4 regions of the Serratia sp. 121840015-1 genome follow, and region 4 is predicted to be linked to each of the others. Evidence: predicted binding sites of a transcription regulator. Region 4 holds the regulator's gene; each other region holds the start of a gene.
What was found. Region 4 encodes CRP, which controls carbon source genes, mostly activating them, when cyclic AMP is high. Its sites were predicted from a motif close to ATGTGANNNNNNTCACAT; they were not measured.
Positions count from the first base shown of each region.

Region 1 (3,213 bases), on a different contig from region 4:
CGGTGGCACCGGCATCAGATCGCGGAATTTCAGCCGGCTGAACAGTTTGAGACGCTGCGACAGCGTACGCGCCTTGTTGACGTCCACCAGCGTGCGTGCCAGCGCCTTGCTGACGCCGATCGGCAAGACGGAAGACGAGTCCGCCCCGCCGGCGATGCCGACGCTGATGCTGCCGGCCATGATGCTCTCCGCCACGTTGGCGATTGCCTGGAAGCTGGTGGCACAGGCGCGCGACACGCTGTAGGCGTCAGTATGGACGCTCATGCCGGTGCCGAGCACGATTTCACGCGCGATGTTCGGCGCCTCGGGCATTTGCACCACCTGGCCGAACACCAGCTGCTCGATAAGCTGCGGATCGATGCCGCTACGCGCCAACAGCTCGCTCACCGCCGTTTTCCCTAAATCCACCGCCGGAATGCCGTGATAGGCAGTCGCCTGTTTGGCAAAGGGGGTACGCAGTCCATTCACAATCGCAATGCGGTCACCATGACGGGCCACCAACGGCAGTGCCTTACTCATAAATGCTCCTGAAGAAAATAACGTCAGCGCAATGGGCAGAAAGAGGTCTGACCTGATGAGGTCATTGTTAACCAAACGGTTACATTTGGCAAACCGGCAGAGATCAAAACTGCGAGCAGGCGCACTTTCTATCGGGGGGCGATGTAGGGAAGGCAATCCCCGACGCGCGGCAGGCGGCGCCGGGGGTAAAGCGGGGATTAACGCAGGCCGAGCTGGAAGATCAGGGTTTCCGCCTGGCAGGCGAAGGTGAAATCGGCCTCCAACTGCACGCCGCCGTCAACCGGTTTAATGCTACTGCTGATGTCACAAGGGTCGGATTCTACCGCGCGCGCCTTTTCGCTCAGGGCGGCCAGCATGGCTTCCGCATCTTGTTGATTGCTGAACACCTGGCTGTAGGACGCGGTGCAATCGGTGTTATCCATCACGGTGCCGACATCCACGCAGCAACACGCGGCGGTTTCCTGGGCGCTGCATTTATTAATTGCATCTGACATGATTGGTTCTCCTCAAGGGCCTCGGTTATCAGCCCAAATTGCCGTTTTACTCACCGGCACAAAGCCACAAAATTCTGTAGGTATTTTACGCTTCCGCGCCGGTAATCACTAGCACTTACTTTTACTGGGTGTTTTAAGTGATGGAAATCACAAATAAAAATGAGCGCCTGCTAAGGAATGGTAAGAATTTTGTTATTTACCGCTGGCTTTTTGTTAAGCAGATCTCTTTTTTGATATCAGGTTGGAAATATTTCAAAAACAAACTTGCAACATTTTCACAGGTCAGACCTATACTTCAGCCACTGGTCTGATTTGTCTGAATGATAACGGACCCTACAATCCCGCGCTCCTTGTTACCTTGCGTAACATAGTTTAAATAATAAACACATAATGAGGTTTTGGTCATGAGCCAGAAAAACCTATTGACTAAATCAGCTCTCGCAGCTGCAGTGGCAATTATTTCATCAAACGTGTCTGCCGCAGGATTCCAGCTGAATGAGTTCTCAGCAGCTGGTTTAGGACGTTCGTATTCTGGCGAAGGCGCCATGGCGGATACGGCGGCCTCCGCGAGCCGCAACCCGGCATTGTTGATGATGTACACCCGCCCGGAACTTTCCATCGGCGCGGTCTTTATCGACCCGGATGTAGACATCACCGGCAAATCCCCTTCCGGCGCCAGCCTGGATGCGAAAAACATCGCGCCAACCGCCTGGGTGCCGAACCTGCATTATGTTCACCCGATTAACGATCAGTTCGCCGTAGGCGGATCGGTCACCAGCAACTACGGTCTGGCGACCGAATTCAACGACGGCTACACCGCAGGCGCTTATGGCGGCAAAACCGATCTGGAAACCCTGAACCTGAATCTGAGCGGCGCTTACCGCCTGGATCAACACTTCAGCTTCGGTCTAGGCTTCGACGCCGTATACGCCAGAGCCAAACTGGAACGCTACGCCGGCGAATTGCCGAAGCTGCTTGCTGGTCAAGGCCTGCAAACCGGTCAATTAACGCCTCAGCAAGCCGGGATGATCGCTCAAATTCCTGGCGATACCCAGATTTCTCACCTGAAAGGCGATAAGTGGGGCTTCGGTTGGAATGCCGGCCTGCTGTACGAAGTGGACGAAAACAACCGTTACGGCTTCACCTACCGTTCTGAAGTGAAAATCAAGTTCGACGGCGACTACAAAAGCAGCCTGCCTGCACAGTACAACCCAATTACCCAGGCGCTGGGCGTTGGTCTGCCGTGGGGCACCAGCGGCAGCACCATCCCGGGCTCTCTGGATCTGAACCTGCCGGAAATGTGGGAACTGTCCGGCTACAACAAAGTGGCGCCGCAGTGGGCCATCCACTACAGCCTGGCGTACACCAGCTGGAGTCAGTTCCAGGAGCTGAGAGCCACCGGCAGCAACGGCCAGACCCTGTTCCAGAAGCATGAAGGCTTCCGCGATGCCTACCGCATTGCGCTGGGTACCACTTACTTCTACGACGACAACTGGACCTTCCGCGGCGGTGTCGCCTTCGATGACAGCCCGGTGCCGGCACAGAACCGCTCTATCTCCATTCCGGATCAGGACCGCTTCTGGGTCAGCGCAGGTACCTCTTACGCGTTCAACAAAGACGCGTCGGTCGACGTCGGTGTGTCCTACATGCACGGCCAGAAAGTCACCATCAACGAAGGCCCTTACACCTTCAACTCGGTGGGCAAGGCCTGGCTGTACGGCGCCAACTTCAACTACCGCTTCTAATCTCGCTTGAGAAAGAAGCCAAAGCGCCCCTCGGGGCGCTTTTTTTGCCCGCCGCTTGCCGCCGGCATAAAAAAACCCGCCTGACGGCGGGTTTTCATTGGCGTAACGCCCGTGATTACTGCGAGTCGATCTCGTCCAGTTCGCCCTGAATCGCCTTGGCGTTCGGGTTCTCTTCCGGCTTGAGCGAACCGCCGTTGGCGATGAAATCGTGGCGCTGGAAGTAAGCTTCGCGCACCATGATGTAAGGATCGGAAGAGTTGCGCAGCAGACCATCGGAATCCAGCAGCTGGGCGCGGGTTTCGATCCCCTCGACCACCCACTTGCCCGCCGACATCCAAAAGGTCAGGTAGCTCAGCATCGGATACAGCGTATCCGCAAAGTCGCCGCCTTCGTCACGCAGCGTGAAGCTGCCGTAGCCCGGCAACATCACGTACGGGCCGTAACCCACATCGTAA
Region 1 covers NZ_JBSEYF010000001.1:322,208-325,420, reverse strand. The annotation lists gene fadI (acetyl-CoA C-acyltransferase FadI) at 1-519, opposite strand, end outside; gene ACUXAC_RS01560 (YfcZ/YiiS family protein) at 717-1,013, opposite strand; gene fadL (long-chain fatty acid transporter FadL) at 1,418-2,758, shown strand; gene mlaA (phospholipid-binding lipoprotein MlaA) at 2,874-3,213, opposite strand, start outside.
Region 1: the regulator CRP is predicted to act here: its motif matches at 1,149-1,166, upstream of ACUXAC_RS01560 (YfcZ/YiiS family protein).

Region 2 (3,213 bases), on a different contig from region 4:
CGCCTGGATCAATGCGACCCCGGCGTCTCCCGAGTGGACGATCGATTTCGCCACCTTTTTGGCGCGCGATCTGATCATCATCGTGCCGCTGCTGATCGTCGGCCTGTGGCTGTGGGGGCCGCAAAGCCAGCTGGTTTCGCAGCGCCAGGTGGTAGCGAAAACCACTATCGCGCTGCTGTTCGCCATGCTCGCCGCCGCCACCATCGGCGCGCTGCTGCCGCATGAGCGCCCGTTCGTCGCCGGCGTTGGCTATACCTTCCTGGCACATGCGCCGGACAGCTCGTTCCCGAGCGATCACGGCACCGCCATCTTTACCTTTGCGCTGGCGTTTCTGTTCTGGCACCGGGTCTGGTCCGGCGTGCTGCTGATGATCGTCGCCGTCGGCATCGCCTGGTCACGCGTTTACCTCGGCGTGCACTGGCCGCTGGATATGGTCGGCGGTTTCCTGCTCGGCCTGGTCGGCTGCCTGTTCGCCCAACTGGTGTGGAATCTGTTCGGCGATGTCATCGCCGACAAGCTGTCGCGCCTGTATCGTTTCCTGTTCGCCTTCGCCATTCGCCGTGGCTGGGTGAAAGAGTAACTGCACAACATGACCGGGGCGTTACCGCCCCGTTATTTCACACCACGCCGGTGGTCACGCAAAACGCCCGCGTTTTTCCCGCCCCCAGCATCATTCCCGCCTCTTCCTCCAGCGCATTCGGGCGACAGTTCGCCGGCTGGATAAAAGCCAGCAGCCGCCGGTTGCCCTGAACGGCGATGCGCCGCAGGCCATAGTTGAATTGCCCGGTAGCGAAGCGCGTCACATAGCGCCGGCCTTGCGGCGCCAGCATAAAGAACTCGGCCTGATCCACATAGCGCGACAGATCGTCGGAGCACAGCAGTTCCTGCCCGAGCGCATCCCCCAACAGCGCCGGCGCCGGCAGGTTCTGACGGAATACCGCGTCGGGAAGGCAGCCGTAGTTGAGGCGACACACATAGCGCAGCGGCTGCGGCCGCTCGGCCAGGTTGGTGACCGTCATCTCAATGGCGAACTGCGCGCTCTGCGCCGCCAGACGCAGCGCCGGGCCGATGCGCCAACGCCCACCCGCCCGCTCCCCCTCGCCGTGCAACGTCAGCTCATCGCCCGCCAGTTGGAGCCACACGCGTTGCATCTGCAGCGGCTCACCGTCCTGATTCGGCCAGGCAGGGCAGAACGCGGCATCGTCAGCGCGCTTTTTTCCTGCGCCCCGCACGCTGCGGCGGCCCGACTTCAGCGAATAACCGTCAAACTCGGCATCCCAGATCGCGAGGCCCTGATACGGTAAAACCGTCAGCGCGCCACGGCTGTTCGCCAGCGTCAGCATCGGCCCGCGTTTTGCGCAACGATGTGCACTCACCGCGAAATCCGCGTTGCGGAACAGTTCCTGCCGCTGCGCCCCGAAAGCTTCAGGAGCCAGATCGATGTTGATCTTCATCTTTTTTCCCTCGACGTTTCGCTCGCGCAGGCCGCGAGCCCTAAAATGTTATTTAAATAACAAATCAACCATCCTTAATGTATACACACAGCGGCATCATATCGACGATCTCGTCGACATTTTTAAACACCACTAGGTTTATCTGTGTCGAAATGTTATTATTTTCACATTGCTTACCCCTTTTACTGTCTTAACCTCACTAAGGAACCGCGATGACCACCGAAAACATCGATTACGCCAGCTATATCGACCACACCCTGCTTGCGATGGACGCCACCGAACTGCAGATCGCCAAACTGTGCGAAGAAGCGCAGCAGCACAACTTCTATGCGGTGTGCGTCAACTCCGGCTACGTGCCGCTGGCAGCCCAACTGCTGCAGGAAAGCACTGTGAAAGTCTGCTCGGTGATCGGTTTCCCGCTGGGCGCCGGCCTGACCGTTGCCAAAGCCTTTGAAGCCAAAGCGGCGATCGCCGCCGGCGCGCAAGAGATCGATATGGTGATCAACGTCGGTTGGTTGAAAAGCGGCCTGCTGGACGAAGTGAAAGCCGACATCGCCGCCGTGCGCGAGGTTTGCGCGGCGATCCCGTTGAAGGTAATATTGGAAACCTGCCTGCTCAGCGATGCGCAGATCGTCCAGGTTTGTGAAATGTGTCGCGAACTCGATGTGGCCTTCGTGAAAACTTCCACCGGCTTCAGCACCGGCGGCGCTCGGGAAGAGCACGTCAAACTGATGCGCGAGACCGTGGGCAGCGAGATGGGCGTGAAAGCTTCCGGCGCCGTGCGCGATCGCGCCACCGCCGAGAAGATGATCAACGCCGGCGCCACGCGTATCGGCACCAGCTCCGGCGTCGCCATCGTTTCCGGCGCGCAGCCGGCGGCGGGCAGCTACTGATCGTCGGCATGCCCTGACGGGCACAGCCAATACACTCCGATGCGGGACAATACGGGCGGCCAAGGCGGCCCGATATTGCCCCGCATTGTTGTGTTTAGCGCCGGACACGCCGGCACGCCCTTTTACCTCTACTACCTGTGGGAAGACGGACCTATGGAAACGCGGCGCGAAGAACGTATCAACCGGCTAGTTCAGGCGTTAAAACGCGCTGACAAGATCCACCTGAAAGAAGCCGCCGTGCTGCTGGGGGTCTCGGAGATGACCATTCGCCGCGATCTGAGCGCCGAACCGGCGGCGGTGGTGCTACTCGGCGGCTATGTGGTGACCGATCCGCGCAGCAACGGCGTGACCAACTACTTCGTTTCCGATCAAAAAGCCAAGCAGGTGACGGAGAAACGGCGTATCGGCCTGCTGGCGGCCCCGTTGATCAATGAAAACGACACGGTGTTTTTCGACTGCGGCACCACTACCCCGGCGATCATCGACGCCATCGCCGACGAGCTGACCTTCACCGCCGTCTGTCATTCGCTGAACACCTTCCTGGCGCTGCAGGACAAACCGAACTGCAAGGTGGTCCTGTGCGGCGGTGAGTTCAAGCCGAACAACTACATCTTTTCCAGCGTCAGCGGCCGTAACGAGCTCGATCACATCTGCCCGAACATCGCCTTTATCTCCGCCGCCGGCCTCAGCCTGCAGCACGGCGCCACCTGCTTCAACTTCGACGAGCTGGAGATGAAGCATCGCGCCATGGCGATGGCGCAGCAAAAGATCCTGGTGGCAGACCACAGCAAGTTCGGCAAAACCAAACCGGCCTGCATCGGCCCCCTGACGCAGTTCGATCGGGTGATCAGCGACCGCCAGCCGGA
Region 2 covers NZ_JBSEYF010000001.1:2,347,810-2,351,022, forward strand. The annotation lists gene ybjG (undecaprenyl-diphosphate phosphatase) at 1-580, shown strand, start outside; gene ACUXAC_RS11440 (aldose epimerase family protein) at 618-1,454, opposite strand; gene deoC (deoxyribose-phosphate aldolase) at 1,667-2,347, shown strand; gene deoR (DNA-binding transcriptional repressor DeoR) at 2,501-3,213, shown strand, end outside.
Region 2: the regulator CRP is predicted to act here: its motif matches at 1,607-1,624, upstream of deoC (deoxyribose-phosphate aldolase).

Region 3 (3,213 bases), on a different contig from region 4:
CGACTTGCGGCCAATGGCGTCGGACAGCGGCCCGGTGAACATCAGGCCGATCGCCAGCAGACCGGTGGAGACCGAAAGCGACAGGCTGCTTTCCGCCGGCGATACGCCGAAATCTTGTGACAGCACCGGCAGAATCGGCTGCACGCAGTAGAGCAGCGCGAAGGTCGCCAGCCCGGCGGAAAACAGCGCCAGCGTCACGCGCATAAACTGCGGCGTGCCGCGTTCGATATAGGGGAGTTTGTTGTTGAGGGTGGAGCGTTTTACTTTTGGCGCAGCGGCCGCGTCATCGTTGGCGGCCAGCGTCGACGGCATCGCGGCCGCAGAACGCACAGGGGTTGTCACAGCGTTTCCTTACCGAACTTCGGGGAGATAAACAGACACTTTACAGATAACAAAATGATAGGGAACGGCGAGTTTTTTGTCTAATATATTAATAATTAAAATTAAGATGTTTTAAATATGAATATCGAACTGAGACACCTGCGTTACTTTATCGCCGTGGCGGAAGAGCTGCATTTTGGCCGCGCCGCCGAACGGCTGCGGATCTCCCAGCCGCCGCTCAGCCAGCAAATCCAGGCGTTGGAAGAGATGGTCGGCGCGCGGCTGCTGGCGCGCAACAACCGCAACGTCAGTTTGACCCAGGCCGGGGAGATGTTCCTCAAAGAAGCCTATCAGGTGCTCGATCAGGTCGGGCGGGCGGCGGAAAAGGCGGCGCGTCTGGATCGCGGCGAGCTGGGGGAAATGACCATCGGCTTTACCTCTTCCGCGCCCTTCATCGGCGTGGTGTCGCGCAGCCTGCGCGCTTTCCGTCAGCAGTCTCCGCAGGTGCATATCAAAATGCGCGAAATCAACACCAAACAGCAGATCGAGCCGTTGCTGAACGGTGAGCTGGATCTGGGGGTAATGCGCAACACGCGGCTGCCGGAGGCGCTCCACTACCAGCTGCTGCTGCGTGAACCGCTGGTGGCGGTGGTGCCGGAAGGGCATCCGCTGGCGGAAACGCCCGGCGGCGCGCTGCGTTTCCAACATCTGGCGCAGGAGCCGTTCGTGTTCTTCTCGCGCGAAGTGGGCACCGCGCTGTACGACGAAATACTGCTGTTGCTCGGCAAGGCCGGCATTACCCCGTACATCACCCAGGAAGTGGGGGAAGCGATGACCATCATCGGGCTGGTCTCCGCCGGGTTAGGGGTGTCGATTCTGCCGGCCTCATTTGCCCGGGTGCGGGTGGACGGCGTGCGCTATTTGCCGCTGGCGGAGCCGGACGCCACCACCGAAGTGTGGCTGGTGCATCACCGCCGGCGGCCGCTGACCGCCGCCGCGCAGGCGCTGATGGCGTTGATGCTGAAATGACGTTGAGCTTGGGCAAATAAAAATCAATTCACGCTGAAATTGCGAGGAATTTGTGCAGCAAATCACATAACGAATCAAATAGTTGACGCTGTATGACAAAAGCCCCACCATAACCCCTAGTCTTTATTTAGAAGCGCGAAAAATAGTAGGAGCAGGTTTGTGATTGCGGTTGGGCAGCCTGGGCATATCGATCAAATCAAACAGACCAATGCGGGGGCGGTTTATCGGCTAATCGATCAACTGGGCCCGATTTCGCGCATCGAACTGTCAAAACGCGCGCAGCTGGCGCCCGCCAGCATCACCAAGATCGTGCGCGAACTGCTGGAAGCCCATCTGGTCAAGGAAACCGAGTACCAGGAAATCGGCAGCCGGGGCCGCCCGGCGGTGGGGCTGGTGCTGGACACCGAGGCCTGGCACTACCTTTCTGCCCGCATCAGCCGCGGCAGCATCACGCTGGCGCTGCGCGATCTCAGCAGCAAACTGGTGGTTGAGGAGCAGCTGCCGCTGGCGGCCGAACATCCTGAACCGTTGCTGAAACGCATCCTGACCGAAGTCGACCAATTCTTTATCCGCCACCAAAGCAAGCTGGAGCGGCTGACGGCGATCGCCATCACGCTGCCGGGCATGATCGACGTGCAGTCCGGCGTGGTGCATCGCATGCCGTTTTACGACGCGCTGGAGATGCCGCTCGGTCCGGCATTGGAAACCCGCACCGGCCTGCCGGTTTACCTGCAGCACGATATCAGCGCCTGGACCATGGCCGAGGCGCTGTACGGCGCCTCGCGCGGCAGCCAGAACGTCATTCAGGTGGTGATCGACCACAACGTCGGTGCCGGGGTGATCACCGGCGGCCATGTGCTGCACGCCGGCAGCCACAGCGTGGTGGAGATCGGCCACACCCAGGTCGATCCCTACGGCAAACGCTGCTACTGCGGCAACCACGGCTGTCTCGAAACCGTGGCCAGCATCGAAAACATGCTGGAGATCGCCCAGCAGCGGCTGAGCGGCTCGATGAGCTCCAGCCTGCACGGCGCGCCGCTGACCGTCGAATCGCTGTGCGACGCCGCGCTGGCGGGCGATCAGCTGGCGCGGGACATCATTCTCGGCGTTGGGCACAGCGTGGGGCGCATTCTGGCAATCATGGTCAACCTGTTCAATCCGGAGAAGATCCTGGTGGGCTCGCCGCTCAACCGCGCGGCGGAGATCCTGCACCCGGCCATCGCCTCCTGCATTCGCCAGCAGGCGCTGCCGACCTACAGCGAGCAGGTCAAGGTCGAATCCACGCAGTTCTTCAATAAGGGCACCATGCCCGGCGCGGCGCTGGTGAAAGAGGCGCTGTACAACGGTTCGTTGCTGGTACAGCTGCTGCAGGGCTAACATCAGAACTTCTTATTAATTCCGCAAAAGATTGAGCTACCTCAAGCCCCTATGGGGGCGCATCCCCTAGAATTTTTCCGAAAGACTTCTTCGCCGCCGATGCGGCGACACATTGTTAACGGGGCATTCTGGGGCATTTTATTCATGTTGAAGCGTTTATTTGTGACAGGCACGGATACCGACGTCGGTAAAACCGTGGTTTCCCGCGGGTTGATGCAGGCGCTGGCCGCCGAGGGCCGTTCGGTGGCCGGCTACAAGCCGATCGCCGCACGCTGCCAGGAAACCAGCGAGGGCATCCGCAATAAAGACGCTTTGGTGTTGCAGGCATCGTCAACCCTGCCGCTGTCCTACGAGGAGATCAATCCCATCACCTGCCTGGATGAGGTGTTTCACGCGCATGCGACCGAGGACATCAACTATGGCGTGATGAGCAGCGGTCTGCGGGATCTGTCCGCCAAAGCCGACACGGTGGTGGTGGAAGGCAGC
Region 3 covers NZ_JBSEYF010000001.1:1,676,751-1,679,963, reverse strand. The annotation lists gene ACUXAC_RS08065 (MFS transporter) at 1-312, opposite strand, end outside; gene ACUXAC_RS08060 (LysR family transcriptional regulator) at 460-1,350, shown strand; gene mlc (sugar metabolism global transcriptional regulator Mlc) at 1,510-2,727, shown strand; gene bioD (dethiobiotin synthase) at 2,872-3,213, shown strand, end outside.
Region 3: the regulator CRP is predicted to act here: its motif matches at 1,401-1,418, upstream of mlc (sugar metabolism global transcriptional regulator Mlc).

Region 4 (3,213 bases):
CACGGAGTGACAACCATCATGTCTGCCAAACATCCCGTTATCGCGGTGACCGGTTCCAGCGGCGCCGGCACCACCACCACCAGCGTGGCGTTCCGTAAGATCTTCCAACAGCTCAACATCCGCGCCGCCGAGCTGGAGGGCGACAGTTTCCATCGCTACACCCGGCCGGAAATGGACGCGGCGATCCGCAAGGCGCGCGATCTGGGCAGACACATCAGCTATTTCGGCCCCGAGGCCAACGACTTCGGCCTGCTGCAGCAGAGCTTTATCGACTACGGCAAGAACGGCACCGGGCGCTCGCGCAAGTATCTGCACACCTACGACGAAGCGGTGCCCTACAATCAGGTGCCGGGTACCTTCACCCCGTGGGAACCGCTGCCGGCGCCGACTGACGTGCTGTTCTACGAGGGGCTGCACGGCGGCGTGGTCACCGAGCACCATGACGTGGCCAACCACGTCGATCTGCTGGTCGGCGTGGTGCCGATCGTCAACCTGGAGTGGATTCAGAAACTGATCCGCGATACCGGCGAGCGTGGCCACTCTCGCGAAGCGGTGATGGATTCGGTGGTGCGTTCGATGGAAGATTACATCAACTACATCACGCCGCAGTTCTCGCGCACCCACATCAACTTCCAGCGCGTGCCGACGGTGGACACCTCCAACCCGTTCGCCGCCAAGGCGATTCCCTCACTGGACGAAAGCTTCGTGGTGATCCACTTCCGCGGGCTGGATCAGATAGATTTCCCCTATTTGCTGGCGATGCTGCAGGGCTCGTTTATCTCACACATCAATACGTTAGTGGTGCCGGGCGGCAAGATGGGGCTGGCGATGGAGCTGATCATGGCGCCGCTGGTGCAGCGGTTGCTGGAAGGCAAGAAGATCGAATAAATGCGTTGAGCGCGGCGCCGGGCCGCGCTCCGTTTCGATTACGCCGGTTGGCGGATCTCGAAGCTGTGGGTCACCGTGGCAGCCTTGTTGAGCATCAGCGCCACCGAGCAGTACTTCTCCGCCGACAGGTTCACCGCACGCTCGACGATCTTGTCGGTCAGGTCCTGGCCGGTAACGATGAAGTGCAGGTTGATATGGGTGAACAACCGCGGGGCTTCTTCGCGGCGCTCGGAGGTCAGCTTCACCTCGCAGTCGCGCACGTCGTTGCGCCCTTTTTGCAGGATGGACACCACGTCGATCGCGCTGCAGCCGCCCAACGACATCAGCACCATCTCCATCGGGCTGGGCGCTTTATCACCGGCGTTGCCGTCCATCAGCACCTGGTGGCCGGAGGCCGATTCCCCCAAAAACGTTAACCCTTCCACCCATTTAACTCTTGCCTGCATTCTGGTCACTCCGGTTGATTTCTTAAAATCAGAGTACGCTTTCGCATAGAAACAGGCAACGTAACCTGATGCTAATCATGCTGAAGCGAGACAACACGAGACACCCGCCTTACTCTGTGCTACAAACAGAGCCGCAATAAATCTTTCCGGGACACTGAATTTCAGGGAAACGCCCAGAGAAAGGCTCCTTTACCGGTATGTTAACAGAATGTAGCTTGCAGCGCTTACGGCAAGTTAATATGCTAGAGCGACAGCGTATTTTTATGACACGCCTCAAAACTTGCCGGTAGCCCTCGCTCATGACTGCGGCTACAGGCGGGTTTTACAGGGAACTCTGACCCCTGTGACACAAGGCAGCGATAACAACAGAGGATAACAGCGAATGGTTCTCGGCAAACCGCAAACAGACCCTACTCTCGAATGGTTCCTGTCTCATTGCCATATCCACAAATATCCATCGAAGAGTACGCTGATTCACCAAGGTGAAAAGGCCGAAACGCTTTACTACATCGTGAAAGGCTCCGTCGCGGTGCTGATCAAGGATGAAGAAGGTAAAGAGATGATCCTGTCCTACCTCAACCAGGGGGATTTCATCGGCGAGCTCGGATTGTTCGAAGAAGGCCAGGAGCGCAGCGCCTGGGTTCGCGCGAAAACCGCCTGTGAAGTGGCCGAAATTTCCTACAAGAAATTCCGCCAGCTGATCCAGGTGAACCCGGACATCCTGATGCGTCTGTCCGCCCAAATGGCGAGCCGCCTGCAGGTCACCTCCGAAAAAGTGGGCAACCTCGCCTTCCTGGACGTTACCGGCCGCATCGCGCAAACCCTGCTGAATCTGGCGAAGCAACCCGACGCCATGACTCACCCGGACGGCATGCAGATCAAGATCACCCGTCAGGAGATCGGCCAGATCGTCGGCTGCTCGCGTGAAACCGTTGGCCGTATTCTGAAAATGCTGGAAGATCAAAACCTGATTTCCGCCCACGGCAAAACCATTGTCGTCTACGGCACCCGTTAATCCCTGAAAAAACGGCGCAGTCTGCGCCGTTTTTTTGTCTGCTCTCTGCCATGTGGCGCCGCCTGATCTACCACCCGGAAATCAACTACGCACTGCGACAAACGCTGGTGTTGTGCCTGCCGGTGCTGTTCGGCCTGCTGATAGGCCAGCTGCAGCTCGGCCTGATGTTCTCCCTCGTGCCCGCCTGCTGCAATATCGCCGGGCTGGATACGCCGCATAAGCGCTTCTTTAAACGACTGATCGTCGGCGGTTCGCTGTTCGCCTTCAGCAGCGTGCTGCTGCAACAGGCCCTGCTGTGGCACGTGCCGCTGCCGGCGCTGATGCTGGGCCTGGCGCTGCTGCTCGGCGTCACCGGCGAAATCAGCCCGCTGCACGCCCGGCTGTTGCCGGCGGCGCTGGTGGCAGCCATCTTCGCCCTCAGCACGGCCGGCACGGTGCCTATCTGGCAGGCGCCGCTGCTGTACGCGATCGGCACCGCCTGGTATGGCTTATTCACCTGGTTCTGGTTCAAGCTGTGGAAAGAGCAGCCGATGCGCGAGACGCTGAGCCAGCTCTACCTGGAACTGGCGGACTATTTCGAAGCCAAATACTCGCTGCTGACCCAGCACACCGATCCGCAGACCGCGCTGCCGCCGCTGCTGGTGCGCCAGCAAAAGGTGATGGACCTGATCAGCCTGTTGTACCAACAGCTTAATTTCCTGCCGCACGCCAACAATCTCGAGCAAAAGCGCCTGCAGCGCGCCTTTCAGGTGGCGATGGACCTGCAGGAGCACATCACCGTCAGCCTGCATCTGCCGGAAGAGGTGCAAAAACTGGTGGAGCAGAGCCAGGCCGAAGCGATCATTCGCCGCAATGCTCAGGTGA
Region 4 covers NZ_JBSEYF010000007.1:49,381-52,593, forward strand. The annotation lists gene ACUXAC_RS23340 (phosphoribulokinase) at 19-888, shown strand; gene ACUXAC_RS23345 (OsmC family protein) at 927-1,334, opposite strand; gene crp (cAMP-activated global transcriptional regulator CRP) at 1,717-2,349, shown strand; gene ACUXAC_RS23355 (YccS/YhfK family putative transporter) at 2,400-3,213, shown strand, end outside.